Regions from separate parts of the Streptomyces sp. NBC_01433 genome, predicted to be linked through region 2. Evidence: riboswitches for the same ligand, from Rfam matches in the RefSeq annotation. Region 2 holds a riboswitch; each other region holds the start of a gene.

What was found. Region 2 has a riboswitch for cyclic di-AMP ahead of OG413_RS00155 (M23 family metallopeptidase). Riboswitches for the same ligand answer to the same signal wherever they lie in the genome.
Region 1: it holds a riboswitch for cyclic di-AMP, as region 2 does, so the genes downstream of both, OG413_RS26320 (C40 family peptidase) here and OG413_RS00155 (M23 family metallopeptidase) in region 2, are expected to answer to the same signal.
Region 3: it holds a riboswitch for cyclic di-AMP, as region 2 does, so the genes downstream of both, OG413_RS09185 (M23 family metallopeptidase) here and OG413_RS00155 (M23 family metallopeptidase) in region 2, are expected to answer to the same signal.
Region 4: it holds a riboswitch for cyclic di-AMP, as region 2 does, so the genes downstream of both, OG413_RS30360 (LysM peptidoglycan-binding domain-containing protein) here and OG413_RS00155 (M23 family metallopeptidase) in region 2, are expected to answer to the same signal.

The regions. Positions count from the first base shown of each region.
Region 1 is NZ_JAPEPM010000001.1:5,861,683-5,869,481, forward strand. It holds gene bioB (biotin synthase BioB) at 1-1,161, opposite strand, end outside; gene OG413_RS26290 (8-amino-7-oxononanoate synthase) at 1,305-2,465, shown strand; gene OG413_RS26295 (DUF397 domain-containing protein) at 2,458-2,664, opposite strand; gene OG413_RS26300 (helix-turn-helix transcriptional regulator) at 2,751-3,608, opposite strand; gene OG413_RS26305 (ATP-binding protein) at 3,845-4,276, shown strand; gene OG413_RS26310 (LysR family transcriptional regulator) at 4,298-5,215, opposite strand; gene OG413_RS26315 (LysE family translocator) at 5,288-5,929, shown strand; gene OG413_RS26320 (C40 family peptidase) at 5,948-6,418, opposite strand; cyclic di-AMP (ydaO/yuaA leader) riboswitch at 6,422-6,608, opposite strand; gene OG413_RS26325 (hypothetical protein) at 7,086-7,394, opposite strand; gene OG413_RS26330 (ATP-dependent Clp protease proteolytic subunit) at 7,402-7,799, opposite strand, start outside.
Region 2 is NZ_JAPEPM010000001.1:31,684-39,482, forward strand. It holds gene OG413_RS00150 (GntR family transcriptional regulator) at 1-516, opposite strand, end outside; gene OG413_RS00155 (M23 family metallopeptidase) at 790-1,608, opposite strand; cyclic di-AMP (ydaO/yuaA leader) riboswitch at 1,621-1,787, opposite strand; gene OG413_RS00160 (pitrilysin family protein) at 2,009-3,391, opposite strand; gene OG413_RS00165 (pitrilysin family protein) at 3,418-4,803, opposite strand; gene OG413_RS00170 (DNA topoisomerase (ATP-hydrolyzing) subunit A) at 5,062-7,515, shown strand; gene OG413_RS00175 (GTP-binding protein) at 7,590-7,799, opposite strand, start outside.
Region 3 is NZ_JAPEPM010000001.1:2,031,900-2,039,698, reverse strand. It holds gene OG413_RS09200 (FAD-dependent monooxygenase) at 1-105, shown strand, start outside; tRNA gene OG413_RS09195 (tRNA-Met) at 260-333, shown strand; partial or broken gene OG413_RS46890 (MerR family transcriptional regulator) at 497-586, shown strand; gene OG413_RS09190 (PP2C family protein-serine/threonine phosphatase) at 886-1,983, shown strand; cyclic di-AMP (ydaO/yuaA leader) riboswitch at 2,345-2,497, shown strand; gene OG413_RS09185 (M23 family metallopeptidase) at 2,509-3,540, shown strand; gene OG413_RS09180 (aldo/keto reductase) at 3,811-4,764, shown strand; gene OG413_RS09175 (PrsW family intramembrane metalloprotease) at 4,793-6,364, opposite strand; gene trmB (tRNA (guanosine(46)-N7)-methyltransferase TrmB) at 6,559-7,473, opposite strand; gene lhgO (L-2-hydroxyglutarate oxidase) at 7,466-7,799, opposite strand, start outside.
Region 4 is NZ_JAPEPM010000002.1:631,760-639,558, forward strand. It holds gene OG413_RS30355 (GMC oxidoreductase) at 1-711, opposite strand, end outside; gene OG413_RS30360 (LysM peptidoglycan-binding domain-containing protein) at 897-1,805, opposite strand; cyclic di-AMP (ydaO/yuaA leader) riboswitch at 1,810-1,996, opposite strand; gene OG413_RS30365 (FAD-dependent oxidoreductase) at 2,453-3,889, shown strand; gene OG413_RS30370 (SpoIIE family protein phosphatase) at 3,923-6,430, opposite strand; partial or broken gene OG413_RS46955 (plasmid stabilization protein) at 6,572-6,676, opposite strand; gene OG413_RS30375 (PHP domain-containing protein) at 6,792-7,799, shown strand, end outside.

The DNA.
Region 1 (7,799 bases), 5.8 Mb from region 2:
GGGCGCGAGATCCGTACCGGCGCCCCGGCGGCGGACCGCCACCAGATCCGTGCGCGCCGCCGGGACCTCGGCGGGAACGGACTTCTCGCCCGCCGCGGCCGTGTCACCGCAGGGTGCGCAGCCGCCCTCGTGCGAACCGCAGCCGCCACCGGCCGGCACCCGGTGCTCGGGCAGCGTCGTCGTTCCCGCGCCCTCCACCTCGAAACCGGCATCGGCGATCATGTCCAGGTCCGTCTGGCCGGCCTGGCCCTCACTGGTCAGATAATCACCCAGGAAGATCGAGTTCACCAGGTTCAGGGCGAGCGGCTGCATCGAGCGCAGATGTACCTCGCGCCCGCCCGCGAGCCGGACCTCGACGTCGGGGCAGACGAAGCGGACCATGGCCAGAATGCGCAGGCAGCGCTGCGGGGTGAGGTTCCACTCCTTGGCGAGCGGGGTTCCCTCGAACGGGATCAGGAAGTTCACCGGAACGGAGTCCGGGTCCAGCTCCCGCAGCGAGAAGACCACGTCCACCAGGTCCGCGTCGCTCTCACCCATACCGGCGATCAGCCCGGAACAGGCCGAGAGCCCCGCGGCCTGCGCCTGCTGGACGGTCTCCACCCGGTCGGCGTAGGTGTGCGTGGTCGTGATGTCTCCGTACGTCCCCTCGGACGTATTGAGGTTGTGGTTGTACGCGTCCGCTCCCGCCGACCGCAGTCGGCCGGCCTGCCCGTCGGAGAGCAGACCGAGACAGGCGCAGACCTCGACGCCCTCGTTCTGCTCCTTGATCGCCTCGATGGTCCGCGACACCCGGTCGACATCGCGGTCCGTCGGCCCGCGTCCGCTCGCCACCAGACAGACCCGCTTCGCCCCGCCGGCCACCCCGGCGGCCGCGGCCTTGGACGCCTCGTCGGGCTTGAGCCACGTGTACTTGAGGATCTCCGCCTTCGACCCCAGCCGCTGCGAGCAGTAGGAGCAGTCCTCGGGGCAGAGCCCGGACTTGAGGTTGACCAGATAGTTGAGCTTCACGCGCCGCCCGAACCACTGGCGGCGCACCTTCCCTGCGGCGGCCACCACATCGAGCAGTTCGTCGTCGGAGGTCGCCAGCACGGCGAGCGCTTCTTCGCGGGTCGGCAGTTCGCGCCGCAGCCCCTTGTCCACCAGCGTGTTCAGCAGGTCCATGGCCTCGATCCTGGCCTACGGCGGGGTCTCCGGCCAAGGAGGAACCAGACAGGAGAGCCGGGTGAGCGTGTGTGTATTGCCACACCCTGACCTGCTGCGCACCCGGCTAGGGTCTGTGAGCTGCCTACAAAAGGGACCGCCTCATGTCCTTCGCCCCGTTCGACTGGATCGACGACGAGGCCCGCCGCCGCGCCGCCGCCGGACTCGTCCGCACGCTCCGCCCGCGGCCCGCCGAACCGGACGTCCTCGACCTCGCGAGCAATGACTATCTCGGCCTCACCCGGCACCCCGAGGTCACCGCCGCCGCCGCCGGAGCGGCGCACCGCTGGGGCGCGGGTGCCACCGGTTCGCGGCTGGTCACCGGATCCACCGCGCTGCACGCCGAACTCGAACGCGAGCTGGCCGATTTCTGCGGCTTCGAAGCGGCCCTGGTGCTCTCCTCCGGATACGCGGCCAACCTCGCGGCCCTTACCGCGCTGTCCGCCCGTGGCTCGCTGATCGTCTCCGACGCGGGCAACCACGCCTCGATCGTGGACGGTTGCCGCCTCTCCCGGGCCGAGACCGCCATCGTTCCGCACGCGGACCCCGAGGCGGTGAGCAAGGCGCTGCACACGCACGGCGGGCGGGCCCTCGCCGTGACCGACTCGGTCTTCTCGGTCGACGGCGACGCCGCCCCGCTGCCCGCGCTCGCCGACGCCTGTCGCGCCGAGGGCGCCGCACTGCTCGTCGACGACGCGCACGGTCTGGGTGTGCTCGGGGACGGCGGACGCGGCGCGCTCGCCGCCGCCGGACTCGCGGGCGGCGAAGACATCGTCGCCACGCTCACCCTCTCCAAGTCCCTGGGCAGCCAGGGCGGAGCGGTTCTCGGTCCGGCCCGGGTCATCGACCACCTGGTCAACACGGCCCGTACGTTCATCTTCGACACCGGACTCGCTCCGGCGGCGGCGGGCGGAGCCCTCGGCGCGCTGAGACTGCTGGGCCGGGAACCGGAACGCGCGGACCGGGCCCGAGCGGTCGCCGCCGCCCTGTACGAACGGCTGACCGAAGCCGGACTGACCGCCGTCCGGCCCGACGCCGCGGTGGTCTCCGTGCGCGCGCCCTCCGCGGACGCGGCGGTGCGTTGGGCGGCCGACTGCCGCGCGGCCGGGCTGATGGTGGGATGTTTCCGTCCGCCGTCGGTGCCGGACGGCATCTCCCGTCTTCGGCTGACCGCGCGGGCCGACCTCACCCAGGAGCAGATCACGACCGCGGTGGACACGGTCGTACGCACCGCTCCCCGGGCGGAGGCTGTCCCGGTCAGCTGACCGGGCGGTCGTGCAGCCCTGTGACGAACGACGTCCAGGCTGTCGCGGAGAAGCGCAGCGCCGGCCGGCCCACGTCCTTGGAGTCCCGTACGGCCAGCTGCTCACCGTTGAGCGGCGCGGTCTCCACGCAGTTGTTCATTCCGGTACTGCGGCTGCTGCGGCGCCACCGTAACGCGGGCTGTGCAAGGCGGTCGGACATGATGCACCCCTCGGGCAGTCGGAAGGTCCAAGGGGGAGCCCGGCGGGTCCGGCCCGACAGCCCGGCAGGTCCTGCCCGATCTCCCCCTAGTCGCCGCGGTTGACCGCGGCGATGAGGTCCAACGAACGCTCCGGCGACAGCGCGTGAGCCTGCAAGGTGCGGAAGGCCGAGCTGTACGCCTCAAGGTCTTCTTTCCGCTCCAGATAGAGGCTACTCGTCAAATGGTCAAGAACGACCACATCCAGATCAGAAATGTTCGGAAAGGAGAAAATAACGAAAGGACCTGTGAGCCCGATGTAGCCGCCGACGTTGAACGGCAGTAACTGGAGTTGTACGTGCGGTAATTGGGCCACACGTGTCAGATGGGTCAGCTGGTCCTTCATCACCTCGGGCCCGCCCACCTCGCGCCGCAGTACCGCCTCGTCGAGCACGGCGGTGAAATGCAGTGGCGTTTTCGCCCACAGAACCCGCTGGCGGGTCAGCCGCACCTCCACCAGCGAATCCAGCTGCCCGGCCGGCAGCCCGTCCAGCGACGCCCGGGTCACGGCACGTGCGTACTCGGCGGTCTGGAGCAGTCCGGGCACCACCGACGTCTCCAGCGTCCGCGCGGTCCTCGCCTGGGACTCCAGGCTGATGAAGTCGCGGTACTGGGGCGGGATCAGGCCCCGGTACGCGTGCCACCACCCCGTACCGCCGCCACCCGCCGAACCGGCGAGCACTTCGAGGAGAGCGCGCAGCTGCGTGTCGCGTACGCCGTAGGCGTCCAGCAGCCGGGTCACATCGGCAGGACTCACCCCGCTCGCGCCGGTCTCGATACGGCTCACCTTCGACTGGTGCCAGCCGAGCAGGCGCGCCGCGTCCCGGCTGGTCAGCCCGGACGAATGGCGAAGACCGCGCAACTCCTCGCCCAGCTTGCGTCGGCGTACCACGGGGCCGTGCTGCATGCCGGCCTCCTTCCGCTCATACAGGGAGAGCCGGCCCGCACCGGGGTCCGGCCCGCAGAGAGGTCAGTGTGCCGCGCGTTCGAGCCCCGCCGGAGCAGAGTTCACCGCTTCGAGCGACAGATATATGCATATCTTGGTCGATCGTCGTTACAGAGGGCAGCATCAGTGGCAATCTGGCGCGAAGCACAATCCTGGCCGATCGCGGGTCGGCCGGGGCGGGAAGGGACGGCGTCGCCATGGCAGACCATCAGGAAGCAACCGTCACTCTGCCGAGCGATCCGGTATCGGTCTCCTCGGCCCGCAGGTACGTCGCCCGGACGCTGGCCGAGTGGGGCATGTCCGACGGCACCGAGCTCGCCGACACCATCCGGCTGATCGTCTCGGAGCTCGCCACCAACGCCGTGCAGCACACGTTCGGGCAGTCGCCCACCTTCACGGTGGACCTCCGGCTGGACCGGGAAGAAGAACTGCACCTGGGGGTGACGGACAGTCACCCCCGCTGGCCCCAACGGCTGCCTGCCGCCGTGCAGCAGGACAACGGACGCGGCATGGTGATCATCCGGGCCCTGGCCAAGGAGTTCGGAGGACGGCTCACCGTCACTCCCACCGCGGAGGGCGGCAAGACCGTCTGGATCGCCCTGCCCTGGACGCTCCCGGTCCAGGGCTGACCCCGGCCGGTCGCCGCCGTCCTAACGCGCCGCGGCACCGCGGCCGAAACCGCTGCGCATCAGTGCCATCAGGGTCGACGCCGCGGCGCTCGCCCGGTCGCCCCGGTGCGCGACGGAGATCGTCCGCCGGAAGGCCGCGGGCTCCAGCCGTCGCACCGACAGCGGGGTCGGGGACATGGCGGCGACCATCTCCGGCACCACGGCCACCCCGAGCCCCGCGCTCACCAACGCGCACACCAGGGCGTAGCCGGGCGACTCGCACACCACGGCAGGGCTGGCCCCGGCCTCCGCCAGAGCTCGCTCCACCCCGCGCCGGGGCGGATGCGTGGGTGCGCTGCTGATCAGCGGCCGGCCCGCCAGCTCCGCGACGGGCAGCCGGCCCGTGCCCTCGGACAGCATGTGGCCGACCGCGGTGATCAGGACCAGCTCCTCGACCAGCAGAGGCTCGATGGTGACGCCTGCGGGAGGCGGATCGGCGGCCGCCGGTTCGTACGTGTGGGTCAGGGCGAGATCGACCTCCCCGGCGGCCACCGCCGCGACCGTGCCGGGCGGCTCGTAGTCGGTCACCGCCAGCTCGACATCGGGGTGGGCGCGCCGGAACGCGCTCAGGACAGGCGGCAGCAGATGGATTCCGGCCGTGGTGAACGTGCCGACCCGCAGCCGCCCGCCGGAGAGCCCCGCGAGCTGGGCCAGCTCGTGCCGCGCCTGGTCAAGCTCGTCCAGGACCCGTCTGGCCCGGCCCGCCAGTAGCTCACCGGCGGACGTGAGCCGGGCGCCACGATGGTGGCGTACCAGGAGCGCCGCACCGGCCTCGCGCTCCAGCTTGGCCAGCTGCTGGGAGAGGGCGGGCGCGGTGTAGCCCAGGCGGGCCGCGGCCCGAGTGATCGATCCGGCCTCGGCGACCGCCACCAGCGCCGCGAGCCGTGTCGGGTCGTACATTAAGCGTTCCTTTTGGCAGACCCAGAAGATTGCAAGTACACGCTAAAGGCTACTTCGGGCCAGGGTGTACGCATGGACGCACAATTGCTCGCCTTCACGGGAGTCGCCGCAGGCATGGTCGCGCTGCCCGGCGCCGACTTCACCGTCGTCGTACGCAACGCGCTGGCCTCACGCCGTGCCGGGGTGGCCACCGCCCTGGGAGTCGCCGGGGGACTGCTGGTGCACACCGCGCTGGCCGTGGCGGGGCTGGCCGCGGTGCTGGTGACGATGCCCGTGCTCTTCCGCACCGTCCAGCTGCTCGGCGGGGCGTATGTGCTCTATCTCGGTCTGAGCGCCCTGTACGCGGTACGGCGACGGCCCGCGGCGACCGACGGGGTACCGGCACAGGCGCCGGGCCCCGCGCCGAAGGAGCTCGGCCGCTCACTGCGCCAGGGCTTCCTGACCAACGCGCTGAACCCCAAGGCGCCGGTGCTCTTCCTCAGCCTGCTGCCCCAGTTCGTCCCCGACGGGCAGCCGCCGTTGCCCAGGACCCTGCTGCTCGCCGCTGTCGTCGTGGTGCTGGCGCTCGTCTGGTTCCCGGCCGTGGCCCTGCTGGTGGACCGGTTGGGCCGGTGGCTGCGCCGGCCGCGTACCGCCCGTGCGATCGAGGGCGGCAGCGGCGCGGCGCTCACCGCACTGGGGCTCGCGCTGGTGACCGGACCACTGCTGCGCTGAAGCGGTTCCGGCCGGGGATCAGCGGACCCGTCCGTACCAGACGCTGTTCGACCAGATCTTCTCCAGGCGGACCAGCGACCCGGTCTTGGGGGAGTGCCAGATCTTCCCCTTACCCGCGTAGATGCCCACGTGGTACACGCTTCGGCCGGAGTGGAAGAAGACCAGATCGCCCTTCTTCCGCTTCGAGGAGGAGATGTGGCGGGTCTTGTTGTACTGCTGCTGGGCCGTGCGGGGGAGCTTCTTGCCCGCCTTCTTGAACGAGTAGAGAGTCAGCCCCGAGCAGTCGAACCGGCGGGGGCCGGATGCTCCGTACTTGTAGGGCGATCCCTTCTTCGAGGCGGCGATCTTGAGCGCCTTCGTCGAGTGAGTGGCGGCCTCGGCATCGGTCACCAGACCCGGCGCCAGCATGGTGCTGCCGACGGCGAGAGTGAGAACCGAGGCCGTACCGACCCGGGCAAGCAGAGACGGGACATGTACCTGCGCAGTCATGCGCAACCCTTCGTCAGCCGCCTGTGAAGGATGACCTGTCGGGTTCGGGCTGGCGAAGTTGCCCGGCCGCACTTGGCGGCTTCACCCCGAGGGGCGACCGGTTGCCCGGTCGACCCGTTGTGCTCGGGTCCTCCACTCCTGCCGATCCACTTCTGTCGACCAGTCATCCGGGCAGCGGCAGGACTCGGCGTCCGCCCGGACCGCCCCGCCGCGGTGGCGGGGGCTTGTCGTCCCAGGGATCTTGACTCACGAAGTGCCGGATTTCCGAGGCGAAACAGTGATTTGTGAGGCTCATCACGACTGATCCGTTCGGGTGGACGGGGCGGATTCGAGCCCTCGGCGGCGCTGCCCGACCAGTCTCGTACCAGCGACGGAAGGACATATTCCGAGTACCGTCCACGCGCTGAGCGCAAGTTGGGGTGTCCCTCGTGAGGGGGACTGGCTACGCCGAACGAGCGAGGAAAATTGATCAATTGACCGGGCGTGTCGGCGCGGCGCGGCAGGCCCCGGCTCCGACTCCCTCACGCCCCGACCTCGGCCCCGACTCCCCTCACGGACTCCTCTCACGCCCCGACCCCGACCCCGGCCTCAGCCGCGGGGAGCGGCAGGGGCCAGGGCCGGGGTCGGGGTGTGAGAGCTGGGACCGGGGTGTGAGGCAGGGGGCGGGTCAACCCGCCGGTGGCGGGGGTACCGTGACCCGGCCCGCGCGCCGTTCCCCGTCGAGCAGGCGCAGCGCCCGTGCCAGGGTGGTCGCGTGGATCTGCGCTTCGCCCCGCTCGTGCATCAGCGCCAGCGCGTCGCGCAGTGCCGCGGCCCGGGAGGCCAGTGCCTGGGCGGCGCGGAGGGCGCCGTAGGTGTCGCTGCCGCGGGCCGGGTTGATCCGTCCCAGCTGGTCGAGGACTTCCAGGTAGCGGTCGATGAACTCCCCTTCGGCGCGGGTCAGGGCGGGGAGCGGTGGGAATTCGGGTGGCAGCATCGTCGGTTCACCTCGCGGGGTGCGGCGGCCGGGGCGGGTTGCGGTTCTCCACGACGTGGTCGACCAGCCCGTACGCCTTCGCGGCCCGTGCGTCGAGGATGGTGTCGCGCTCGATGTCGGCGGTGATCTGCTCGGTGGACCGGCCCGTGTGACGGACCAGCATGGCCGCGAGCATCTCGCGTACCCGCATCAACTCGCGTGCTTCGATTTCGAGATCGGACGGCTGGCCCTGCACCGGTTCGTTCAGCATGGGCTGACGGATGACTACCCGGGCGCCGGGCAGGGCATGTCGGCGGCCCGGTGCCCCTGCCGCCAGCAGCACGGCCGCGCTGGAGTGGGCCTGGCCGAGGCAGAAGGTCTCCACGTCGCAGGCCAGGTACTGCATCGTGTCGTAGATCGCGGCCA
Region 2 (7,799 bases):
CTCGGCCCAGGAGTCGACGGGCCGGGCGGGCTGCTCGACGGCGTACATCCAGGCGGTCTTGCGCCGGAGCTGGGTGAGGAGCGCGATGAGGCCGGGGCTGCCGGATGCCTGCGCGAGGGTCTCGTGGAACCAGCCGCCCAGTGAGCGCAGATCCTCGCCCTCGCCCCGGCGGGCCCGCTCCTGACCCAGCCTGACCAGGCCGCGCAGCACCTTGAGGTGGGCGTCGCTGCGTCGCTGGGCGGCACGTGCGGCACCGAGCGGCTCCAGGAGCATCCGGACCTCCAGAAGGTCTGCGGCCTCCTGCTCGGTGGGCTCGGCAACACAGGCGCCGGCGTGCCGGCGGGTGACGACGAACCCCTCGGACTCCAGGGTGCGCAGCGCCTCGCGGACCGGGACCCGGGAGACCCCGTAGCGACGCGCGAGCACCTCCTCGGTGAGGCGGCTGCCACGCTCGAAGACACCGGAGACGATGTCCTCACGGATTGCCGTGCATACCGAATGCGCGGGAATGCGCATATCCGAACCTCCGCCTTAATCCCCGCGAAACGCGGCCGATCGACGCCTGTTCTGCGACTCTAAGGCAGTCGGCCGGAATTTCCGATGGCAGGCCGGAATTCAGGGATATCTTTTGGCCATGGAGTGGTTCGGCGGCGGGTTCGGCCGTGGCTTCGATCAGGGTTCGGTCGAGGGACCGACGACGGCTCGGCGGGCGGATCGCCGAAGGCCCCGGCGGGAAGCCGGGGCCTTCGGGTCAGGGGTACCCATGGGACACCCCCTGAGAAGCGTGGGTCAGACGTTGAGGCCGTGTGCGCGCAGGTAGGCGACCGGGTCCATGTCGGAGCCGTACTCGGCGGTGGTCCGCGCCTCGAAGTGCAGGTGCGGTCCGGTGGAGTTGCCGGTGGAGCCGGAGAGGCCGATCCGCTGGCCGGAGGTGACGCTCTGGCCGACGGAGACGCCGATCGAGGAGAGGTGGCCGTACTGGGTGTACGTGCCGTCCGTCATCCGGAGCACGATGTTGTTGCCGTACGCGCCACCCCAGCCGGCCTCGACGACCGTGCCGGCGCCGACCGCGACGACGGAGGTGCCGGAGGCCGCGTGGAAGTCCACGCCGGAGTGGCTGCCGGACGACCAGAGCGAACCGCTGGACTTGTAGCCGGTGGAGACGTACGAACCGGCGACCGGAAGGTGGAAGGACGTCAGCCGGGTGCGCTCGGCGGCGCGGGCGGCGCGCGCCTTGTCCTCGCGTGCCTCCTTGGCGCGGGCCTCGGCCTTGCGCTCGGCCTCCGCCTTCGCCTTGGCCTTGGCGGCGGCCTTCACCTTGGCTTCCGCCTCCGCCTCGGCCTTCGCCCGCGCGGCCACTTCGGCCTGGTGCTCCTGGACCTTCGCCTGGGCGTCGATCCGGTCGGCGAGGGTCGCGTCGATGGCGATGATCTGGGTGAGGCCGGTGTCGCTGACGGTGGGGGCCTCGGAGTCCGCGGCGAGGGCCGGGGTGGCCATACCGCCGATGACGCCGGTGGTGGCCAGAGCCGCGACGCCGACGACCTGGGCACGCTTGCGCGTCAGGCGGTTCGGGGCACGGTGCTTCCCGGTGACACGGGTGAACGCCATGGAGGGCTGATCCTTTCCTTCCTTCTCGCCTACCGGGTTAGCTGACGGGTTCGGAGCAGGAAGGTCTCCTACGGACACCGGGGTCCCGTACGGGACCCGGCATCCGATTCACCCCAGGGACTTCTTGGGTCCCCGGCTCCCCAGGCTCGCGCCCGACGGGGACTCGGCGATGGCTGCCCGGCGCCGCGGACGCGGCATACGGGTGACGGACAGCGGAGCCGACGCTAAGCCGGGCCACTTTCCCTCACCAAACGGGCAGCCGGTTTTGTCGCACATCCCACAGGACAGACAGGCAACCTCCCCCAAAATGCGGACGAATGAGAAAAAAGGGAAGACCCCGGCGATATGGATCACGCCGGGGTCCCTCTTGTGCCGTTTCGCGGCAGCGGAAACAGACCGATCAGCCGCTGACGACCGACACCTCACCGATGCCGAGTGCCCGCACGGGCTCCTCGATCTGTGCCGCGTCCCCCACGAGGACCGTCACCAGCCGGTCCACCGGGAACGCGTTGACCACGGCGGCCGTCGCCTCCACCGTGCCCGTCTCGGCGAGGCGGGCGTACAGGTGGGCCTGGTAGTCGTCCGGGAGGTGCTGCTCGACCTGGTCGGCCAGCGTGCCGGCGACCGAGGCGGCGGTCTCGAACTTCAGCGGGGCCACCCCCACCAGGTTCTGCACGGCCGTCTCGCGCTCGGCATCCGTCAGTCCGTCGGCGGCCAGGGTCTTCAGGACCGTCCAGAGGTCACCCAGCGCCGGGCCGGTGGACTCGGTGTCCACCGAGCCGCTGATCGCCAGCATCGCGGCGCCCTCGGCCCCGGAGGACGAGTCGGGAGCCGTCGAGCGCAGGACCTGTCCGAAGGCCCGGACCCCGTAGGTGTAGCCCTTCTCCTCGCGCAGCACCCGGTCCAGCCGGGAGGTGAGGGTGCCGCCCAGGCAGTAGGTGCCCAGCACCTGGGCGGGCCAGACGCTGTCGTGCCGGTCGGCGCCGATCCGGCCGATGAGCAGCTGCGTCTGCACCGCACCGGGGCGGTCCACGATGACCACACGGCCGGTGTCGTCGGCGGTGATCGGCGGCACCGGCCGGGGCTGGGCGGTGTTCCCGGACCAGTCGCCGAGGGTGTCGGCGAGCAGGGCGTCCACATCGATCCCGGTGAGGTCGCCGACGATCACGGCCGTCGCGGTGGACGGGCGGATGTGCGCGTCGTAGAAGGCGCGCACGGCCGCGGCGTCGATCCGCCGCACCGTCTCCTCGGTGCCCAGACGCGGGCGCGACATCCGCGCCGTCGCCGGGAAGAGCTCCTTCGAGAGCTGCTTGGCGGCGCGCCGGGCGGGGTTGGCCTGCTCGTGCGGGATCTCGTCCAGCCGGTTGCCGACGAGACGCTCGATCTCGCTCTCGGCGAAGGCCGGGGCCCGCAGCGCTTCGGCGACCAGGCCGAGCGCCTTGGCCAGCCGGGAGGCCGGAACCTCCAGGGAGACCCGGACGCCGGGGTGGTCGGCGTGCGCGTCGAGGGTGGCGCCACAGCGCTCCAGCTCGGCGGCGAACTCCTCGGCACTGTGCTTGTCCGTGCCCTCGGAGAGCGCCCGCGACATGATCGTGGCCACCCCGTCCAGGCCCTCGGGCTCGGCGTCCAGCGGGGCGTCCAGGAAGATCTCCACGGCGACGACCTGCTGGCCGGGCCGGTGGCATCGCAGCACGGTCAGCCCGTTGGGCAGGGCGCCGCGCTCGGGGGCGGGAAACGCCCAGGGCCGCGCCACGCCGGGGGTGGGCTGCGGGTGGTACTCCATGGCTACTCCAGTCACGGCGGCGTCGCTCACTTGTCCGCTCCCTCGGGCGCGTCGGTGCCCTCGGCGGCCTCGGCGGCCTCCGGGGCGTCGGCCGCGGCCTCGTCCGCCGGCTCGACCGGCTCATAGACCAGGACCGCCCGGTTGTCGGGGCGCAGGGCCGCTTCGGCGGCGACCCGGACCTCCTCCGCGGTGACGTCCAGCACGCGCTGCACGGCGGTCAGGGCGAGCTGCGGGTCGCCGAACAGCACGGCGTACCGGCACAGTTCATCGGCGCGGCCCGCGACCGTACCGAGCCGGTCCAGCCACTCGCGCTCCAACTGGGCCTGGGCCCGTTCCATTTCCTCGGGCGTGGGGCCCTCGGCGGCGAACCGGGCCAGCTCCTCGTCCACCGCGGCCTCGATCTGCGGCACCTCGACGCCACCGGACGTCTTGACGTCCAGCCAGCCCAGCGAGGGCGCGCCGGAGAGCCTCAGCAGCCCGAACCCGGCCGCCACCGCCGTACGGTCACGGCGGACCAGCCGGTTGTGCAGCCGGGAGGACTCGCCCCCGCCCAGCACGGTCAGCGCCAGATCCGCGGCGTCGCACGCGCGCGTGCCGTCGTGCGGCAGCCGGTAGGCGGCCATCAGCGCACGCGCCGGGACCTCCTCCTGCACCACTTCGCGCAGCTGCTCACCGATCACGTCGGGCAGCGTGCCGTCGCGCGGCGGCTGCTTGCCGTCGTGGGACGGGATGGAGCCGAAGTACTTCTCGATCCAGGCGAGCGTCTGCTCGGGGTCGATGTCGCCGACCACGGAGAGCACCGCGTTGTTCGGGGCGTAGTACGTACGGAAGAACGTACGCGCGTCTTCGAGGGTCGCGGCGTCCAGGTCGGCCATCGAGCCGATCGGCGTGTGGTGGTACGGGTGGCCCTCCGGGTACGCGAGGGCGGTCAGCTTCTCGAACGCGGTGCCGTAGGGCACGTTGTCGTAACGCTGACGCCGTTCGTTCTTCACGACGTCGCGCTGGTTCTCCATGGACTCCTCGTCGAGCGCGGCGAGGAGCGAGCCCATCCGGTCGGCTTCCAGCCAGAGAGCCAGCTCCACCTGGTGGGTGGGCATGGTCTCGAAGTAGTTGGTCCGCTCGAAGCTGGTCGTCCCGTTGAGCGAGCCACCGGCCCCCTGCACGAGCTCGAAGTGCCCGTTCCCCTTGACCTGGCCCGAGCCCTGGAACATCAAGTGCTCGAAAAGGTGAGCCAGGCCGGTGCGTCCCTTGACCTCGTGGCGCGAACCGACGTCGTACCAGAGGCAGACCGCGGCGACCGGGGTCAGATGGTCCTCCGAGAGCACCACACGCAGACCGTTGGCCAGGCGGTGCTCGGTCGCTGTCAAGCCGCCGGAGCCGGCCTGTGCTGTGGCCGTGTGACCCATGGGCATGTACGTCCCTTCGATCGCGATACTGGATTTCCTGCGAGACCTGCCACTGTAAGCAAGCGCACCGACACCTGGCGAAGTTCCCGTTCCGTCGATGTTGTCGTAGATGCTGCCGCAAGCGGCCCCTCGGCGGGCCCCGGCGGACCTCTTCGGACCGCTTCGGACGGGTCGAGGTCGGCGTTGTCAGTGCGGCGGTCCACAATGGTCCGCGTCAGAACCTCAGGTTGCCCGAACAGAATCTGTGAAGGAGTCGCAGCCGCGATGGCCCGCCGTAGCACGAAGACCCCGCCGCCGCCGGACGACTTCGAGGAGAAAATCCTCGACATCGACGTCGTCGACGAAATGCAGGGCTCCTTCCTCGAGTACGCGTACTCGGTGATCTACTCCAGGGCCCTGCCCGACGCCCGTGACGGCATGAAGCCCGTGCACCGCCGCATCGTGTCCCAGATGAACGAGATGGGACTGCGCCCCGACCGCGGCTATGTGAAGTGCGCCCGCGTGGTCGGCGAAGTCATGGGTAAGTTGCACCCGCACGGCGACGCGTCGATCTACGACGCCCTGGTGCGCATGGCCCAGCCGTTCTCGATGCGGCTCCCCCTCGTCGACGGACACGGCAACTTCGGCTCGCTCGGCAACGACGACCCGCCGGCCGCCATGCGTTACACCGAGTGCCGGATGGCCGACGCCACGTCATTGATGACGGAGTCGATCGACGAGGACACCGTCGATTTTCAGTCGAACTACGACGGCCAGGAGCGGGAGCCGGTCGTCCTCCCGGCCGCCTACCCCAATCTCCTGGTCAATGGCGCGTCCGGGATCGCGGTCGGCATGGCCACCAACATGCCCCCGCACAACCTGGGCGAGGTAATCGCCGCCGCCCGCCACCTCATCAAGCACCCGGCCGCCGACCTGGAAACGCTGATGCGGTTCGTCCCCGGTCCCGACCTGCCGACCGGCGGCCGGATCGTGGGCCTCGGAGGCATCAAGGACGCGTACGCCGCGGGACGCGGCACGTTCAAGATCCGCGCGACCGTCGCCGTGGAGGATGTGACGGCGCGCCGCAAGGGCCTGGTCGTCACCGAACTGCCCTTCACCGTCGGCCCGGAGAAGGTGATCGCCAAGATCAAGGACCTGGTCTCGGCGAAGAAGCTCCAGGGCATCGCGGACGTCAAGGACCTCACCGACCGTGCCCACGGCCTGCGCCTGGTCATCGAGGTGAAGAACGGCTTCGTGCCGGAAGCCGTGCTGGAGCAGCTCTACAAGCTGACGCCGATGGAGGAGTCCTTCGGCATCAACAACGTGGCACTGGTCGACGGCCAGCCGCTGACCCTGGGGCTCAAGGAGCTGCTGGAGGTCTACCTCGACCACCGCTTCGAGGTGGTCCGCCGACGCAGCGAGTTCCGCCGTGCCAAGCGCCGCGACCGGCTGCATCTGGTCGAGGGCCTGCTCGTCGCGCTGCTCGACATCGACGAGGTCATCCGGCTCATCCGGGACAGCGACAACTCGGCGCAGGCGAAGGAGCGCCTCATGGAGCGCTTCTCGCTCAGCGAGATCCAGACGCAGTACATCCTGGACACCCCGCTGCGCCGGCTCACCCGGTTCGACCGGATCGAGCTGGAGAGCGAGCGCGACCGGCTCACCAGCGAGATCGACGCGCTGACCGCGATCCTGGAGTCCGACACGGAGCTGCGCAGGCTCGTCTCCTCCGAGCTGGCCGCGGTGGCGAAGAAGTTCGGCACGGACCGGCGCACGGTGCTGCTGGAGTCCGCGGGCTCACAGGTCGCCGCCGTACCGCTGGAGGTCGCGGACGACCCGTGCCGGGTGCTGCTCTCCTCGACCGGCCTGCTGGCCCGTACGGCCAACGGCGATCCGATCGTGGTGGCGGAGGACGCCAAGCGTGCCAAGCACGACGTGATCGTGTCGGCCGTCCCGGCCACGGCCCGCGGCGAGGTGGGCGCGGTGACGTCGACCGGGCGGCTGCTGCGGATCGCGGTGATCGATCTGCCCCGGCTGCCGGACACCCACGCGGCCCCCAACCTCTCGGGCGGGGCACAGATCTCGGAGTTCCTCACCCTGGAGACGGGCGAGGAGCTGATCTGCCTCACCACGCTGGACGAGTCCGCGCCGGGCCTGGCGATCGGCACACTCCAGGGCGTGGTGAAGCGGGTGGTGCCCGACTACCCGGCCAACAAGGACGAGTTGGAGGTCATCTCCCTCAAGGACGGTGACCGCGTCGTGGGCGCGACGGAGCTGCGTACGGGCGAGGAGGACCTGGTCTTCATCACCTCCGACGCGCAGTTGCTGCGCTACCCGGCGGCGCAGGTGCGCCCGCAGGGCCGGGCGGCCGGAGGCATGGCGGGCGTCAAGCTCACCGCGGGGGCTCAGGTGCTCTCGTTCGCCGCGGTGGACCCCGCGGCGGACGCGGTGGTGTTCACGGTCGCCGGGTCGCACGGCACGCTGGACGATTCGGAACTGACGTCGAAGCTCACCCCGTTCGACCAGTACCCGCGCAAGGGCCGGGCGACGGGAGGGGTGCGCTGCCAGCGCTTCCTGAAGGGTGAGGACGTCCTGGTGTTCGCCTGGGCGGGTGCGGTCCCGGCGCGGGCCGCCCAGAAGAACGGCACCCCGGCGCGGCTGCCCGCGCCGGATCCGCGACGCGACGGTTCGGGCACACCGCTGCTCCAGCCGGTGGCGGTGATCGCCGGGCCGGTGTAACGGCCCGGCGGCCGGGCTACGTGCTGAGGGCTGTCCCGCAATCCCTTGGCCCGCCAGGGATTGCGGGACAGTCCTCAGTCCGCGTCGGCCGGCTGTTGTACGTACCTCAGGACGCCCCACATGCCGCGCTCGTGGTACTCCTGACGCTCCTGGCGCTCACGGTCAGCGTGATCCTGGGACGCGATGCGCGAGGCGTCGTCGTGCGACGCGTCCTGCCGGGCGTCGTGAGGGACACCGTGATGCGCGTCGTGCGGCTCGGCGCCCGGTGAGGCGTCCCGGGCGTC
Region 3 (7,799 bases), 2.0 Mb from region 2:
GCGGCCAATCAGGCTCTGGTGACGGGGAACGGCGGCGGCGAGGCCGGTCCCGCGTCCTGGGAGGCGGTCGACCGGGCCAAGAACGCCATCACGTTGGACGCCTGACGCCACGCTTCATCCGGGCCTTCGAGTGGCCGTCGAGGGGCCTTCGAGTGGCCTTTCGGGGGCCTTTGCGGGGGTGGGAGCCGGCCGCCCGGCGGCGGGGGTCGGGCATGTGGTCAAGAGTGCGTCCAGCATGCCGTAGAGTTGGGTTTAACGACGCGGGGTGGAGCAGCTCGGTAGCTCGCTGGGCTCATAACCCAGAGGTCGCAGGTTCAAATCCTGTCCCCGCTACTGAAGGACCAGGCCCGGAACGCACACAGCGTTCCGGGACTGAGTCGTTTCCGGGCCCCTGTACGCCGTGGGCGCGCGTCGAGCCGGGCCGGGTCGCGCGGGAGCAATGGCTACCGCGACCACTGGACGGGCGGCGGGACACGGCCGGGGCCCTGCGGGCAGCTTCGCGAAGAACTACGATCGGCACGGAGACGGCACCGCCGCCTTCGTGCGGGACGCACTGACGATCTACGCGGAACACCGGCTCTCCGACTGGCCTCCGGAAGGCCGGGCCTCCCGCCCGCTCCCCCCTTTGGCCGATGAGGAGTCGCCGCACGGCGCGGCTCCGGCAAGCCTGGACGGGGCGCGGTACCGTCCGCAGCCGTGGGCGGACCGGGCAGGAGTGCACACGTGGGGAAGCGGGACAGGCGGCGTGGGGGACCTGTCGGGCTGCCCCGTGCCTGGAGCCGAAGAGTTCCGGGTCTCCCGGCGCGCGGCCTGGGGGGTTCCGCTTTCGGTTTCCCGGCGCGTGGCCGCGGGGGGCGCCCCGGAGGCCGTGCCGCCCGGCGGTTCGTGCGTGCGCTGCCCGCCCTGATGATCGGCGGCGGGCTGCTCTTCGACGTCGGGACCCCGCCCACCTTCACCGCCGTACCGCTGTTCGTGGCGGCACCGCTGATGGCCGCCCCGTTCTTCTCCCTGGCCAGCACCGTCCGTACCGGAGTGGCGGCGGTCCTGGCGGTCGTCGCGCTGCACGCGTACGCCGGGACGCTGACCCGGGCCGTCCCGGTCACCGAGCTGGCCACCGTACTCACCGCCTCGGTCCTCGCCCTGGTCATCAATGGCGTCGTGCGGCGCGGCAACGAGCAGCTGGCCTCGGCGCGGGTCATCGCGGCGACGGCCATGCGGGCCGTGCTGCCGACCCCGGACGACCGCATCGGCGGGCTGCAGGTCGCCGCGCGGTACGAGGCGGCGCAGGCGGACGAGTTCGTCGGCGGCGACCTGTTCGCCGTCGCGGACACCCCGTACGGGGTACGTCTGGTGGTCGGCGACGTACGGGGCAAGGGGCTGGACGCCGTCGAGGCGGTGGCGGTGATCATCGGGGCGTTCCGGGAGGCCGCCGAGCAGGAGCGTTCGCTGGAGGGGGTCGCGCAGCGGCTGGAACGGGCGCTGGCGCGGGAGGGGACGCGGCGCGGCGGGCTGGACGCGATGGAGGGGTTCATCACGGCCGTGCTCGCCGAGATCCCGCCCGGTTCGACGACCCTGCGCATCGTCAACCGCGGGCACCCCGAGCCGATCCTGCTCCACGTGGACGGGGCGGTGGAGGTGCTGGCACCGGCCGTGCCCGCGCTGCCGCTCGGCATGAACCTGGGGGTGTGGCCGGACCGGGCCGATGAGTGGGCGCTGCCCGCCGGGGCGACGCTGCTGGTGTTCACGGACGGCCTCTCCGAGGCGCGGGACCCGTCCGGGGCCTTCTACGACCCGGCGGCGCGGTTGCGTGGCCGGATCTTCCCGGGTCCCGAGGAACTGCTCTCCGCGCTCACCGACGACGTGCGGCTGCACACCGGTGGCCGGTCCACTGACGACATGGCACTCCTCGCGGTGGCGCGGCCGGCCGAGGGACAGCCCGAACGCCGGACGACGGTGAAGATCGTGGGCCGGGGCAGCAGATGAGCCGGGGCGGCCGCATGAGCGGGGGTGGCGCGTGCGGCCGGGCGGCGCGTGAACAGGACGTCCGGGCGCACGGCACGGGAGTCGGTACGGGGGTCGGCCCGGGAGCCGCCCCGGGAGGGCGACCATGAGCGATGCCACCGTACGTAACTGAAGAACGCCGCTCCGCATAACATTTGACGCAACGTCAGAAACTGGGTAATGGTCGGACTCGATTCAACTCGCCCGATTCCAACCCTTTGTACCCGTTAAGTCCAGGCCAAAGTCATGAACGATCAGTGGGAAGAGCTTGGAATAGGGCCCATCAGTCTATTAACGTTCGATAACGCAGCGCGGTCGTCCCAGTCGTCGCAAGAGGCGGCACCGTGCGCGAGCGCCGAATCCCGCAAGGGAACCGGGGAACCACCTACATGGGGTGAATCGGACACCTGTGTCTCGTGAGAGGCAGAGGAGCCCGTAGGAGACCTTCCTGCTCCGAACCCGTCAGCTAACCCGGTAGGCGAGAAGGAAGGAAAGGAGTGCGCCCACGTGGCGTCCAACAAGCCTGCCCCCGAGGCCCCGTCACCCTTCGTCACCGACAACTTCGGTGACGCGGACAGGACCTGGGAGGAATGGAATCCCACCGAGGAGTCCATCCGGCCCGTACGCGGCAGGCACCGCGTAGCCAAGCAGCGGGGACTCGCCCGTAGCTCCACCGTCCTCGGCGTCGGTGTCATCGCGGCCGTCGGCGCGGGCGGCATGGCCACCGCGCAGAGCAAGCCGCCGGTCTCCATCTCCCTTCCCGACTCCCTCGCGGACAACCTCCCCGATGCCAAGTCCCTTCCCGGCGTCGGTGCTTTCATGTCCGACGACGCGGACAAGACACCGGTCTCGGCAGCCCCGCTCACCTCCGCGGGCATCACCAGCGCCGAGGCCGAGCAGGGCACGACCGACGCCGGTGAGGCGCTCCGCGCCCGCATCCTCCAGCAGGCCGAGCAGCAGCAGGCCAACGCCGACGCCGAGGCCAAGGCCGCGGAGGAGAAGGCGGCAGCCGAGAAGGCCGCAGCCGACGCCAAGAAGCAGCAGGACGAGGCCGAGGCCAAGATCGCCGCCGACAAGAAGAAGGCGGAAGAGGCGGCGAAGAAGAAGAAGGAGGCCGAGCGCCTCGCCAAGCTCGCCGCCAGCTACGCGCTGCCGACCTCCTCGTACAGCATCACCTCGACCTACGGCCAGTCCGGCCCGATGTGGTCCTCGGGCCACCACACCGGCCTCGACTTCGCGGCGCCGACCGGCACTCCGGTCAAGGCCGTGCACAGCGGCACGGTGAAGTCGGCCGGCTATTCCGGTTCGTACGGCTACCGCACCGTCCTCGAACTCGATGACGGCACGGAGATCTGGTACTGCCACCAGTCCACGATGAATGTCACGGCCGGCCAGAAGGTCTCCACCGGCGACACCATCGGGCGCGTCGGTGCCACCGGCAATGTGACCGGTGCTCACCTCCACCTGGAGGTCCACACCGCGGGCGGCTCGGGCATCGACCCGATGAGCTGGCTGCGCAGCAAGGGGCTCACGGTCTGAGCCCCCGCGCCCGCCCCGCGGGCGCACCCGAACCCCGGCAGCCCTGACGCACACCCCCCGACGTCAGGGCTGCCGGTCTGCTGTCCGCAGGAGAACGACGCGCGCGGCTTCCGGCGCGGAGGCTCCGGGCGCCGGGCGCACAGGCCCGCGTAGGCGGCCCGCGGCTTCCGGGACAGAGGCTCCGGCGCGCGGCTTCCGGGGCGGAGGCTCCGGTGCAGTGAATCCCGCCGACGCGGAATACCCCTCATCGGCGCTCTCGTTGAACCGACCATGACTTCTGCGACCTCTCTGCGCCCGCTCGGCTCCTCCGTCCTTCAGGTCTTCCCCCTCGCCCTCGGCGGCAACGTCTTCGGCTGGACGGCGGACGAGGCGCAGTCCTTCGCCGTCCTGGACGCGTACACCGCGGCGGGCGGCAACTTCATCGACACCGCCGACTCCTACTCCTCCTGGGTCCCGGGCAACGAGGGCGGCGAGTCCGAGACCGTCTTGGGCAAGTGGCTCGCCTCGCGCGCCAACCGGTCCGACATCGTCGTCGCCACCAAGGTCGGCGCCCACCCCTCGTACAAGGGGCTCTCCGCCGGCACCATCAAGTCCGCCGCCGAGGAGTCGCTGCGGCGGCTCGGCACGGACCACATCGACCTGTACTACACGCACTTCGACGACGAGACCGTCCCGGTCGAGGAGATCATCACGGCACTCGACCAGCTGGTGAAGGACGGCAAGGTGCGCGAGATCGCCGCCTCCAACATCAGCGCGGAGCGGCTCCAGGCGTCCCTGGACTTCTCCGAGCGCGAGGGCCTGGCCCGCTACGTCGCCCTCCAGCCGCACTACAACCTGGTCTCCCGCGATACCTATGAGGGCGCCCTCCAGGACACCGCCGCCCGCGCCGGGCTCGCCGCGGTCCCGTACTTCGCGCTGGCCTCGGGCTTCCTCACCGGCAAGTACCGTCCGGGCACCTCGGTCGACAGCGCGCGCGCCGAGAAGGCGGCCCAGCACCTGGAGTCGGAGCAGGGCCGCAAGGTGCTGGTCGCCCTGGACCGGATCGCTCAGGAGCGCGAGGCCGAGATCGCCACGGTCGCCCTGGCCTGGCTGGCCTCCCGGCCGACCGTCGTCGCGCCGATCGCCTCGGCCCGTACGGTCGAGCAGCTGCCCGCACTGGTCGCGGTCGCCGAGCTGCGCCTGACGGACCAGGAACTCGCGGAGCTCACCGAGGCATCCGCCTGATCCACGCGGCCGTGCGCCGGGAACCGGGCTACTGCGGGGGACTCAGGTAGGGGTTGTGGCCGCCGTACTGCGGATGCGGGGCCGGGCCGTACGGCTGCGTCCCGCGCTGTTGAGGCATCGGGAACGGCTGCGGCACCGGCCCGTACGGATACGGCTGCGGCTGCGGGGCCGGGCCCGGGTTCGGATACGGGTAGGGGTAAGCCTGCGTCCCCGGTACCCCGTACGCGTACGGGGGCCGCTGCGGGAACCGCCCGCCGTACGGCGGGACCGGGGGGCGGAGGTGCGCGCGCAGCCGGCCCGTGGCGTGGGCCGCGTACGTCAGGGCCGGGCCCGCGATGTCCCTGCGCTGCCAGAGGTGATGCAGCAGTTCCCGTTCCCGCGCGGCGAAGTCCGGGCCCGCCGTGTCGCGGCGGGCCCTTCGGCGCAGCACGGCCAGGGACGTCGCGAACGACTCGTACTCGGCGACGGCCCGTGCCGCCGCCCTGCCCCGGTTCCGGTCCGGGTGGCCGTGCCAGTGGCGGGCCAGATCACGGGCCATGCCGCGCGCCCGCATCGAGGAGAGCGCGAGCGGCTCGGCCGGGGTCAGCCAGCCCGCCGCCGCGTAGGCGGGCAGCTCGGCGGAGAGCGTACGCAGCTCCCGTCGGCGCGAGAACACCGCCAGCCAGGTCACCAGCCCGAACGCCGGGACCATGAAGACCCCGTACACCGCGTAGAAGCCGTACGGGCCGAAGGCCGACGAACCGTTCCACAGGGCGTGCAGGCCCATCGCGAGGACCAGGCCCAGTACCGGCAGCGCGATCCGGCGGACCCGGTGGCGCCGCGCGCCGACCGCGGCGAACCCGAAGCCGATGCCGGTGAGCACCGTGAACAGCGGGTGCGCGAACGGCGACATCACGATCCGTACGAAGAACGTCCCGGCGGTCACCGAGGCGAACCCGGTCATCCCCAGCTGCTGGTCCTCACCGAAGGCATTGCCCAGATAGAGGATGTTCTCGGTGAAGGCGAAGCCGGTCGCGGTGAATCCGGCGACCACGATGCCGTCCACGATGCCGCTGAACTCCCGTCGCCGGAACAGGAAGATCAGCAGGACGGCGGCAGCCTTGGCGCTCTCCTCCACGACCGGGGCGATCACCGTGGCCCCCAGGGTGTCGGCGCTCGCCGGGTCGGCGGTGGCCGTGGCGATCCAGCGGGTCGCGAACGAGTTGGCGATGATCGCGACGAGTGCGGCGGCGCACGCGCCCCAGGCGAAGGAGAACAGCAGATTCCGCCAGGGGCCCGGCTCGACCCGGTCCAGCCAGCGGAAGGCCGCCATCAGCAGTGGTACGGGCAGCACGGCCAGCCCGAGCCCGACCAGGAACCCCTCCGTGCCGGTCTGCTCACGGACCAGGGACAGGATCACCAGCCCGCACAGCGCGAGCGCGACGATCACCGCACCGGCGCGGAACGCCTTGCTGCGCCACACCATGCCGACGCGGCGCGGCCGGTATCGCCAGCCACGCTCCGGCACGGCGCCCAGGATCTCGCCGAGCTGACGCTCCTCAAGAACCGGGACGGCCGGATGCGGCTGCGGCTGCTGGTGATGCACGGACCCGTCGGACACCCCATGACCCTAACGAGCGGGACCGACAGCTGACCATGGGCGCCGGGGGGACTCGGCCGGTTCGCAACGGTCCCCGGCCGCGCGCCGGACCGTGTGCCGGGTCGTGCGCCGGACCGTGTGCCGGGTCGTGCGCCGGACCGTGTGCCGCGTCTGCCCGTGTGCCCGTGTGCCCGTCCGACCGCGTGCCGCGTCGGTCAGACGCGTGCGAACAGCAGGTCGTGGACGAGGTGCCCCTTGTCCAGGCCCTGCCCCTCGAAGCGGGTCAGCGGACGGAACGCGGGCCGCGGGGCGTAACCGCCGTCCGCCACGGTGTTCTCGAAGAGGGGATGCGCGGTGAGGACGTCCAGCATCTGTTCCGCGTACGGCTCCCAGTCCGTCGCGCAGTGGACCACGGCGCCGGGCTTCAGCCGCTGGGCCACCAGGTCCAGGAACTCCGGCTGGATCAGCCGCCGCTTGTGGTGCCGTGCCTTGGGCCAGGGGTCGGGGAAGAACACCCGGAGTCCGTCGAGCGCGTCCGGCTTCAGCATCTCGCGCAGCAGGATCACCGCGTCACCGTTGGCCACCCGGATGTTGGTCAGGCCGTTCCGGTCCGCGAGACCGAGCAGATTGCCCTGGCCGGGGGTGTGCACATCGACGGCGAGGATCCCGGTGCCCGGGTCGTCGGCCGCCATCTGCGCGGTGGCCTCGCCCATGCCGAAGCCGATCTCCAGGACGACGGGCAGACCGTCGAACAGCTCGGCCGGGTCCAGCACGCGGAGCCCGTCGATGTCCAGGCCCCAGGTGGGCCACAGCCGCTGGAGGGCGTCCTCCTGCCCGGTCGTGACCCGGCTGCGGCGCGGCTGGAAGCTGCGGATCCGGCGCTCGTGGTGCGAGCCCGCCGGGTCGGCGGCGGGACCGCCGGGGAAGCGGGGTTCCTGGCGGAGCCTGCGCTGCCGCTCGAAGGAGGCGGCACGCCGGGCAGCCGCGTCGTCCGCGGCGTCGTCCGCACCGGCCGCGTCGTCCGCACCAGTGGTACCAGGGGCACGGGCCGCGTCGTCCGCACCAGTGGTACCGGCGGCACCAGGCGCGTCAGGGGCATCAGGAGTGGGGTTCACAGGCTGCTCAGACACAATGACCCGATTCTACGGCGGGCGGCTTCCACCCCGCGCCGCGAGCCCGCAGCAGTGCCCGGCGTGCCACCTCCCTGCCGATGGGCAGAGAGGCCGTGGCGGCGGGCGACGGGGCGTTCAGCACGTGCACGGTGTGCGGGGCCTCGCGGATCAGGAAGTCGTCCACCAGCGTGCCGTCCCGCAGGACCGCCTGGGCTCTGACCCCGGCGGGCGACGGCCGCAGATCGTCCTCACCCACCTCGGGCAGCAGCCGCTGTACGGCCAGAGTGAACGCGCGCTTCGACAGCGAACGGTGCACCTCGCCCGCCCCGTACCGCCAGTGCCGT
Region 4 (7,799 bases), on a different contig from region 2:
GGCGGGCACGAAGACGAACGGAAAACCGGACCGCTCCGCGTGCTTGCGGCCGACCCGGGCGTATCGGTAGCAGTCGGCGGTGTCGAACCAGGCCGGGTCGATGGTGCCGACCCCGAGCCCGGCGTTGGCGCGCGGGTAGTACGTGCCGTACATCTCGTCGGCGTTCACCGAAGGGAGGATGGCGCCGAAGTTCTCCCGCCTGGGCGTGACCGCCATACCGCCGTTGACCAGCGAACCGCCACCGACACCGCGGCCCTGGTAGACCGTGATGCCGGCGAACTCCTCGGCGTCCAGGATCCCGGTGTATCGCGGGACGTTCCTGTCGATCGGGAAGCCGAGGAAGTTGCTGAGCGGCTGCTTCGTCTTGGTGCGCAGCCAGTAGGAACGGTAGTCCGGGCTCGTCGTGTTGGCGAAGATCCTGCCGTCCGGGCCCGGGGTGTCCCAGGCCATCCCCATCTCGATCATGTGCACATCGACGCCCGCTTCGGCGAGGCGCAGGGCGGCGACGGAACCGCCGTACCCGGTGCCGATCACCAGGACCGGCACATGGACGCCGGGGTCGATCGGAGCGGGCACGGCCGCGGTCGCCGCCCGCGCCGCGGCCGGGTGTCCAGTAAGGGCCACGGCTCCGAGAAGAGAACCTGTTCCTGTGATGAATCTTCGGCGCGAGACCCTCTTGGATCCCGCATTCTGCATGGTAGCGTCACTCATGTGACTTCCCTCACTCTCGACAGAGTGCAACAGGTTCTACTGTCGATCGCGTGGTAAGTCACTACATACCTGTAGGTAACTTGCACCGGATGCCCGGCATGATCCGCAATCGCCGATGGGCGGTGAAGGGGCCTGAAGCCCCTTCACCGCCCATCGGTTCTTCTCGCTACCGGCACTGCCAGGTATCAGTAGGCCCCGAACACGTTGTCGATCGAGCCGTACTTGTCGGCGGCGTAGTTGCACGCGGCGGTGATGTTGGCGACCGGGTCGAGGCTGTCCATCGACGTACCGGGCACGTGGTACGCCTGGAAGGTCGGGTCGATGACCTGGAGGAGTCCCTTGGACGGGATTCCGGCGGCGGCGTTCGAGTCCCAGTTGTTGACGACCTGCGGGTTGCCCGACGACTCGCGCATGATGTTGCGGTGGATGCCGTCGTAGCTGCCGGGGATGCCGTGCTGGGCCATGACGGCCAGCGACTCCTTGATCCAGCCGTCGAGATCGTCCGTGTACGTCGCGGGCTGCTCGGCGGGGACGGTGGTGGTGTCGGCGTCGGTCGTGACGTCGGCGACGCCGTTCGCGGTGCCGGTGGCGTCGTTCGCCTCGGTCGTGGCGGCGGTGCCGGTGGCACCCTTCGCGGCCTGCGGCGCGGCGGTCCGCTCGGAGCGGTCGGCACGGTCGCCACCCGCACCCCGGTCCGACGACACGTCAGAGGACTTGGACCCGGCTTGGGACGTGGCGCCGACCGACAGCTTCAGACCGGGGTGAATCAGGTCGGGGTTGCCACCGACGGCGTCCCGGTTGTCCTCGTACAGCTTCTGCCAGCCGCCACCGAGGGAATAGGCACGGGCGATCTTGGAAAGGGAATCACCCGCGATCACGGAATGAGTCGTGACCGTGCCCTTACCGACGGCAATTTCCTTGGCGGATACGGCAGTAGGAGCCTTTTCGGCGGCGGCGGATTGCGCGGGCGCCGCCGAGGCGACGGTCGCACCGGCCAGCGGAAGTACGAGTGCGGCTCCGCCCGCGCCCACGGCGATGATGCCGCGGGTCAGCGAAGTGGCCTTGAAACGACGGTGCTTACCCATTGAGGGCATGGTGAATTCCTCTCCGTCGCCTACGAGGTGAGCTGTCGGGTTCAGGCTGGAGTTGCCTGGTCGCACGCGAATGCGACTTCACCCCGAGCCGAGCCGGATACCGGATCGGCGGCTTACCTGGGTCCCCCGCTCCTGCCGTACGTAAGTAGGTCCGATTGCCGGACGGCGGCAGGATTAGGCGTTCCATCCGGATTGACGGTGACCGTAGGCGAGAAAGGCCGAGCAGAACAAGCCCCGAATTCTTGATCGCAATTCTTCCGCAAGATCAATTCATGGAAATGCCCGTCAGCAATCCCACAGCGCGAAGTCAAATTTCCCGGCACAGAAGGGAACCGGGCGACGCGTCACGCCGTCAGGGGTCCGGAACGTGACTCTCGCCACTGAGTCCGAAAAGGTCGTTTTGCTCCACGCCTCGAAGATCACATATCGCCCGGACGGCCCTCCCGAGCGAAAAGCCCAATTCTGGAAAATCGCCCATATTGCCGAATTCGGGCATCTTGGGGCGGGCTGATGGGCTTCACACGACCCCGGCCCGAGGTCCGGCCGGGGCAGGGCTTAACGTGTGCGGTGGAGACTGGTAAGCCAAGCCTTACTTCCGCGGCTTGCCACCCCCTGCCCGCGTCGCCCGCCCTAAGGAACAACACGCCATGACACGCCCCGTCCGCGTCGCCATCGTCGGAGCCGGTCCCGCCGGGATCTACGCAGCGGACGCGCTGCTCAAATCCGAAGCCGCACAGGACCCGGGCGTATCGATCGACCTGTTCGAGCGCATGCCCGCCCCCTTCGGCCTGATCCGCTACGGCGTGGCCCCGGACCACCCGCGGATCAAGGGCATCGTCAAGGCGCTCCACCAGGTACTGGACAAGCCTCAGCTGCGGCTGTTCGGCAACGTCGACTACCCCCATGACATCGGGCTGGACGAGCTGCGGTCCTTCTACGACGCCGTGATCTTCTCCACCGGCGCCGACGCCGACCGCGCGCTCGGCCTCCCCGGGATCGAGCTGGACGGCTCCTACGGAGCGGCCGACTTCGTCTCCTGGTACGACGGGCACCCCGAGGTACCCCGCGGCTGGCCGCTGACGGCGGAGAAGGTCGCCGTACTGGGCGTCGGGAACGTCGCCCTGGACGTGGCGCGCATACTCGCCAAGAAGGCCGACGAGCTGCTGCCGACGGAGATCCCGGCCAACGTGTACGAGGGCCTCAAGGCCAACAAGGCACTCGAAGTGCATGTCTTCGGCCGCCGCGGTCCGGCCCAGGCGAAGTTCAGCCCGATGGAACTGCGGGAGCTGGACCACTCGCCCAACATCGAGGTCATCGTCAATCCCGAGGACATCGACTACGACGCGGGGTCCATCGAGACCCGGCGGGGCAACAAGCAGGCCAACATGGTCGCCTCCACGCTGGAGAACTGGGCGATCCGCGACGTCGGCGACCGGCCGCACAAGCTCTTCCTGCACTTCTTCGAGTCGCCGGTCGAGGTCCTGGGCGAGGACGGCCGCGTGGCGGGTCTGCGGACCGAGCGGACCGAGCTGGACGGCACGGGCAATGTCCGGGGCACCGGCGAGTTCACCGACTGGGACGTGCAGAGCGTCTACCGCGCGGTCGGCTACTACTCGCAGGAGCTCGCGAAGCTCCCCTTCGACGTGTCCTCCGGCACCGTCCCGCACGCCGCCGGACGCGTCATCGCCGGTGAGGAGCCGATGACGTCCGTGTACGTCACCGGCTGGATCAAGCGTGGTCCGATCGGCCTGATCGGGCACACCAAGGGTGACGCCAACGAGACGGTCGCCTGCCTGCTGGAGGACCGCGCCGAGGGCCGGCTGCCCGCCCCGGCGCAGCCGGATCCGGACGCCGTCGTCGCCTTCCTCGACGAGCGCGGTGTCCGCTACACCACCCGTGAGGGCTGGCACCGCCTGGACGCGCACGAGCAGGCGCTGGGTGCGGCCGAGGGCCGCGAGCGGATCAAGGTCGTGGACCGCTCCGCGATGCTGGACGCGTCCGGCGCTTCCGATACGTCGGGTACGTCGGATGCTTCCGGTACTTCCGGTACTTCCGGTACGGCGGACGCTCCCGCCGTTTCCTGACCGGTCGGCTCCGCACCCCTGGACGGTGGCGGCTCAGTCCGCCGCCGTCCAGCGGGAGGCGAGCAGCAGCGCGATGTCGTCGGGCCGGTCGTCGGCCTGCCCGGCCTCCTCGATCACTCGGTCCGCGATGTCGCCGAGCGACGCCGAGCCGAGCGCGGCGATGCCGCTCCGCAGTCGCTCGATGCCCTCGTCGATGTCGGTCCCCGCGCGCTCGATGAGCCCGTCGGTGAACAGGGCCAGCATCGCCCCGGGGTCGAGCCGGAATTCGGTGACCGGGTAGACCGCCTCGCTGTCGATGCCGAGGACGACACCTCCGACGAGGTCCAGGACCTCCGTCGTGCCGTCGGGATGGCGCAGCACGGGCTGCGGATGCCCCGCCCGCACCGCCTGGACGACACCGGTGACGGGGTCGAGGACGACGTAGCAGCAACTGGCGAACTGGCCGGGGTCGAGATCGATGAGCAGCCTGTTGGTACCGCTCATCACCTCCTGCGGATCACGTGCGCCGAGGGCGAAGGCGCGTACGGCGCTGCGCAGTTGACCCATGGTCGCGGCGGCTGCCACACCGTGTCCCTGTACGTCGCCGATGACCAGGGCGAGACCGCGGCCGGTCTCGATGACGTCGTACCAGTCGCCGCCGACATCCATGCCCTGCGTGCCGGAGAGGTACCGGGCGGCCGTGCCGACGCCTTCGATCTCGGGCAGCCGGTGCGGCAGCAGGGCGTCCTGCAGGCCCCGGGCCAGCGCCGCCTCGCTGTCGTACCGCTGGGCCCGCTGGAGGGCCTGTGCGATGAGCCCCGCCAGGGCGGTGAGGACGGTGCGCTCCTCCGGGCTGAAGCCGCGCGGCCGGTCGAAGCCGAGGATGCAGGAGCCGACCAGCCGCCCGGAGGCGATCAGTGGCAGGAAGGCCCGCGCTCCGACGTCGGCGTCCATGGGGATGCCGGGATAGGCCTGCCCCAGGCGCTCCATGGACTCGAAGAAGATGGGGCGGCCGGAGGTGAGGGTCTCCACCCCGGGAATACGGGCGTCGAGACCGACCCCGTCGAATCGGTCGAGGAAGCCCTTGGGGAAGCCGGTCTCCCAGGCCAGATAGAGGTGGCGTTCGCTCAGCAGGTAGATCGCCAGCTGCCTGCCGCCGAAGGCGGGCAGCAGTTCCTCGGTGACGACGGCGGACACCTGGCGGGCGGTGACGGCCTCCGTCAGCGCGATGGCGAGGGCGACCGGCCGGTACAGGGCGGCGGAACGGTCGGCCGGGGAGCCGAGCCCGGTGCCCGGCACGACGACGGACCCGGGCGCGTAGGCCGGCTGTTCCGCGGCGCTGAGCACCACCGTCACCCCGTCGTGGCCGGGGTACATGGAGACGGAGAGCCATTCCTTCGGGGCGCGGCGGGCCAGGAAGTGGACGGCTTCGTCGGAGAGCAGCGCGGCCCGGTGGTGGTCCTCGTAGGCAGGGTGCCCGAACCACGGCAGGGTCTCCCACAGGACGCGTCCCACCAGCTCCGCCCGGGTGCGGCCGAGGAGGTCCTCGGCCAGGTGATTGGCATAGGTGATCCGGCCGAGCCGGTCGAGCGAGAAGATGCCGCGGGGCATCCGTTCGGCCGCCTCCGCGACGACCGGCCCGGCGCCGAGATCCACCACGAAGCCGGTCAGGTGGCTCGCCGCTCCGTCGCCGGTCGGGTGGACCCAGCGTCCCGAGAGTTCCAGCAGGTGCGAGCGGCCGTCGGGTCCCCGCAGCCGCATCCTGCGTACGACGGAGGCGTCCGGCTCGACGGCTTGGCGGGCGAGTGCCCACAGTCCGTACACGTCCTCCGGCACCAGCCGCGCCGCGAGGGCGTCGACGGTGCCCGGGAATTCGGCGGGCGTGGTGCCGAGGATCGCGCACATCTCCTCGTCGGCGGTGACGGCGCCACTGCCGAGTTCCCAGTCGAAGCGGCCGATCCGCAGCGGCGGCGCGATGGCCGCGGGCAACTGGACGGGCAGCGGCTCGCGGTCCCACAGGCACGGTGTGCCGCCGGATCCGAGCTCCTCGAGGCCCTGGCCGAGCCGCCGGGCGATGCGCTGGAGCCGCCCGCTCTCGGCGGGCGCCACCGGCTCCCCCGGTGTGGCGGCGCGCATGACGAACAGGACGCCCGCTCTGCCGCCGCCGGCCATGACCGGGACGTACAGCGAGCCGAAGGGGAACGGCAGCCCTGCCATCAACTGCGGGAAGCGGCGCATCGCCTCCTCCGCGTCCGCGAGGAGCACCGCCCTGCCCGAGCGGTAGGACTCGGACACCGGGAAGGGCCGCTTGACCTGCATACGCCACCAGGGGCGGAACAGCGGACCGGGCAGCCCCGCGAGTACCGCCAGCCGCAGCAGTCCGGGCGTCGACGACCGCAGGTATACGCCGCCGGCGTATCCCCCGGTGGACTCGACCGCGCTCACGGCTGCCTGTGCGAGCACCAGGGAAAGCTCGTCCGGTACTCGGCCGCTGTTCGCCGCCCCGGCCACAGCCCCGCTCTCGTCGGGCGGGGTGTGCCGGGTGGCGCCGTGCCGGGTCACACAGCCAGCATGCTCCCCTTCCGCCGTGCCGCGCACCTTCGCGAACCGCGACCCGAACGCGCCGAGCGGGAACCGCCCCTTCGCCCGCGCGTGGCGGGCTGCGGCTCCCGTCGCGGCCGACGCGGTGCGCTCCGTCGAGGTTCAGCCGCCCAGGGCGTTACGCGGTTGCTGCTTGTTCATCGTCGAGGAGCGGCGCTCGATGTTCCGCTTCTTCGCCTCCCCGTACAGCTGGTCCTTGGTCGGCCCCGGGACCCGCCTCGCTCGCCGCCGTGCGGGCCGGTGGGCATCCGGCGATGCTGGTTGCGGACAGCCCCGGAAGTCCCCGGTCAACGGCTGTCGCCGTTCCGCCAGGGAGGTACTGATGGATCCGGCCACCGCCTTGCGGCGGATCGCGTTTCTGCTGGAGCGTTCGCAGGGCGCCACATACCGGGTACGGGCGTTCCGGCGGGCAGCCGAGGCGGTCGAGGACCTGTCCGGGGACGAGCTCACGGAACGGGTGACGCACGGGACTCTCGAAAAGGTGAGCGGTATCGGGCCCAGGACGGGCCAGGTGATCCGTGAGGCGCTGGCGGGCACGGCGCCGGAGTACCTGGACCGGCTGGAGGCGGAGGCCACGGTGCCGCTCGCCGAGGGGGGCGAGGCACTGCTCGCGCGGCTGCGGGGCGACTGCCATCTGCATTCCGACTGGTCGGACGGTGGCAGCCCGGTCGAGGAGATGGGACGGACGGCCGCTGAGCTGGGCCACGAGTGGGCGGTCCTCACCGATCACTCCCCCCGGCTGACGGTCGCGAACGGGCTGTCCGCGCACAGGCTGCAACAGCAGCTGAAGGTGGTGGCGGAGCTCAACGAGCGGTGGGCGCCGTTCCGGCTGCTCACCGGCATCGAGTGCGACATCCTCCCGGACGGCTCGCTCGATCAGGAACCGGAGCTGCTGGAACAGCTCGATGTGGTCGTCGTGTCGGTGCACTCCGAGCTGCGCATGGAGGCGCGGGCGATGACGCGGCGGCTCGAAGCGGCGGTGCGCGACCCGCACGCCGATGTGCTGGGCCACTGCACGGGGCGCCTCGTCGCGGGCCGGAGCCGGCCGGAGTCGGAGTTCGACGCGGACCGGGTCTTCGCCGCGTGTGCCGAGTCCGGAACGGCGGTGGAGATCAACTGCCGCCCCGAGCGGCTGGATCCGCCGCGACGGCTGCTGCGCCGGGCCGTCGAGGCGGGCGTGCTCTTCGCCATCGATACGGACGCACACGCTCCGGGACAGCTGGACTGGCAGATCCTCGGCTGTGCGCGGGCCGAGGAGTGCGGGGTACCCGTGGAGCGTGTCGTCACGTCATGGACGGCCGACCGGCTGCTGGAGTGGAGCTCACCGGGG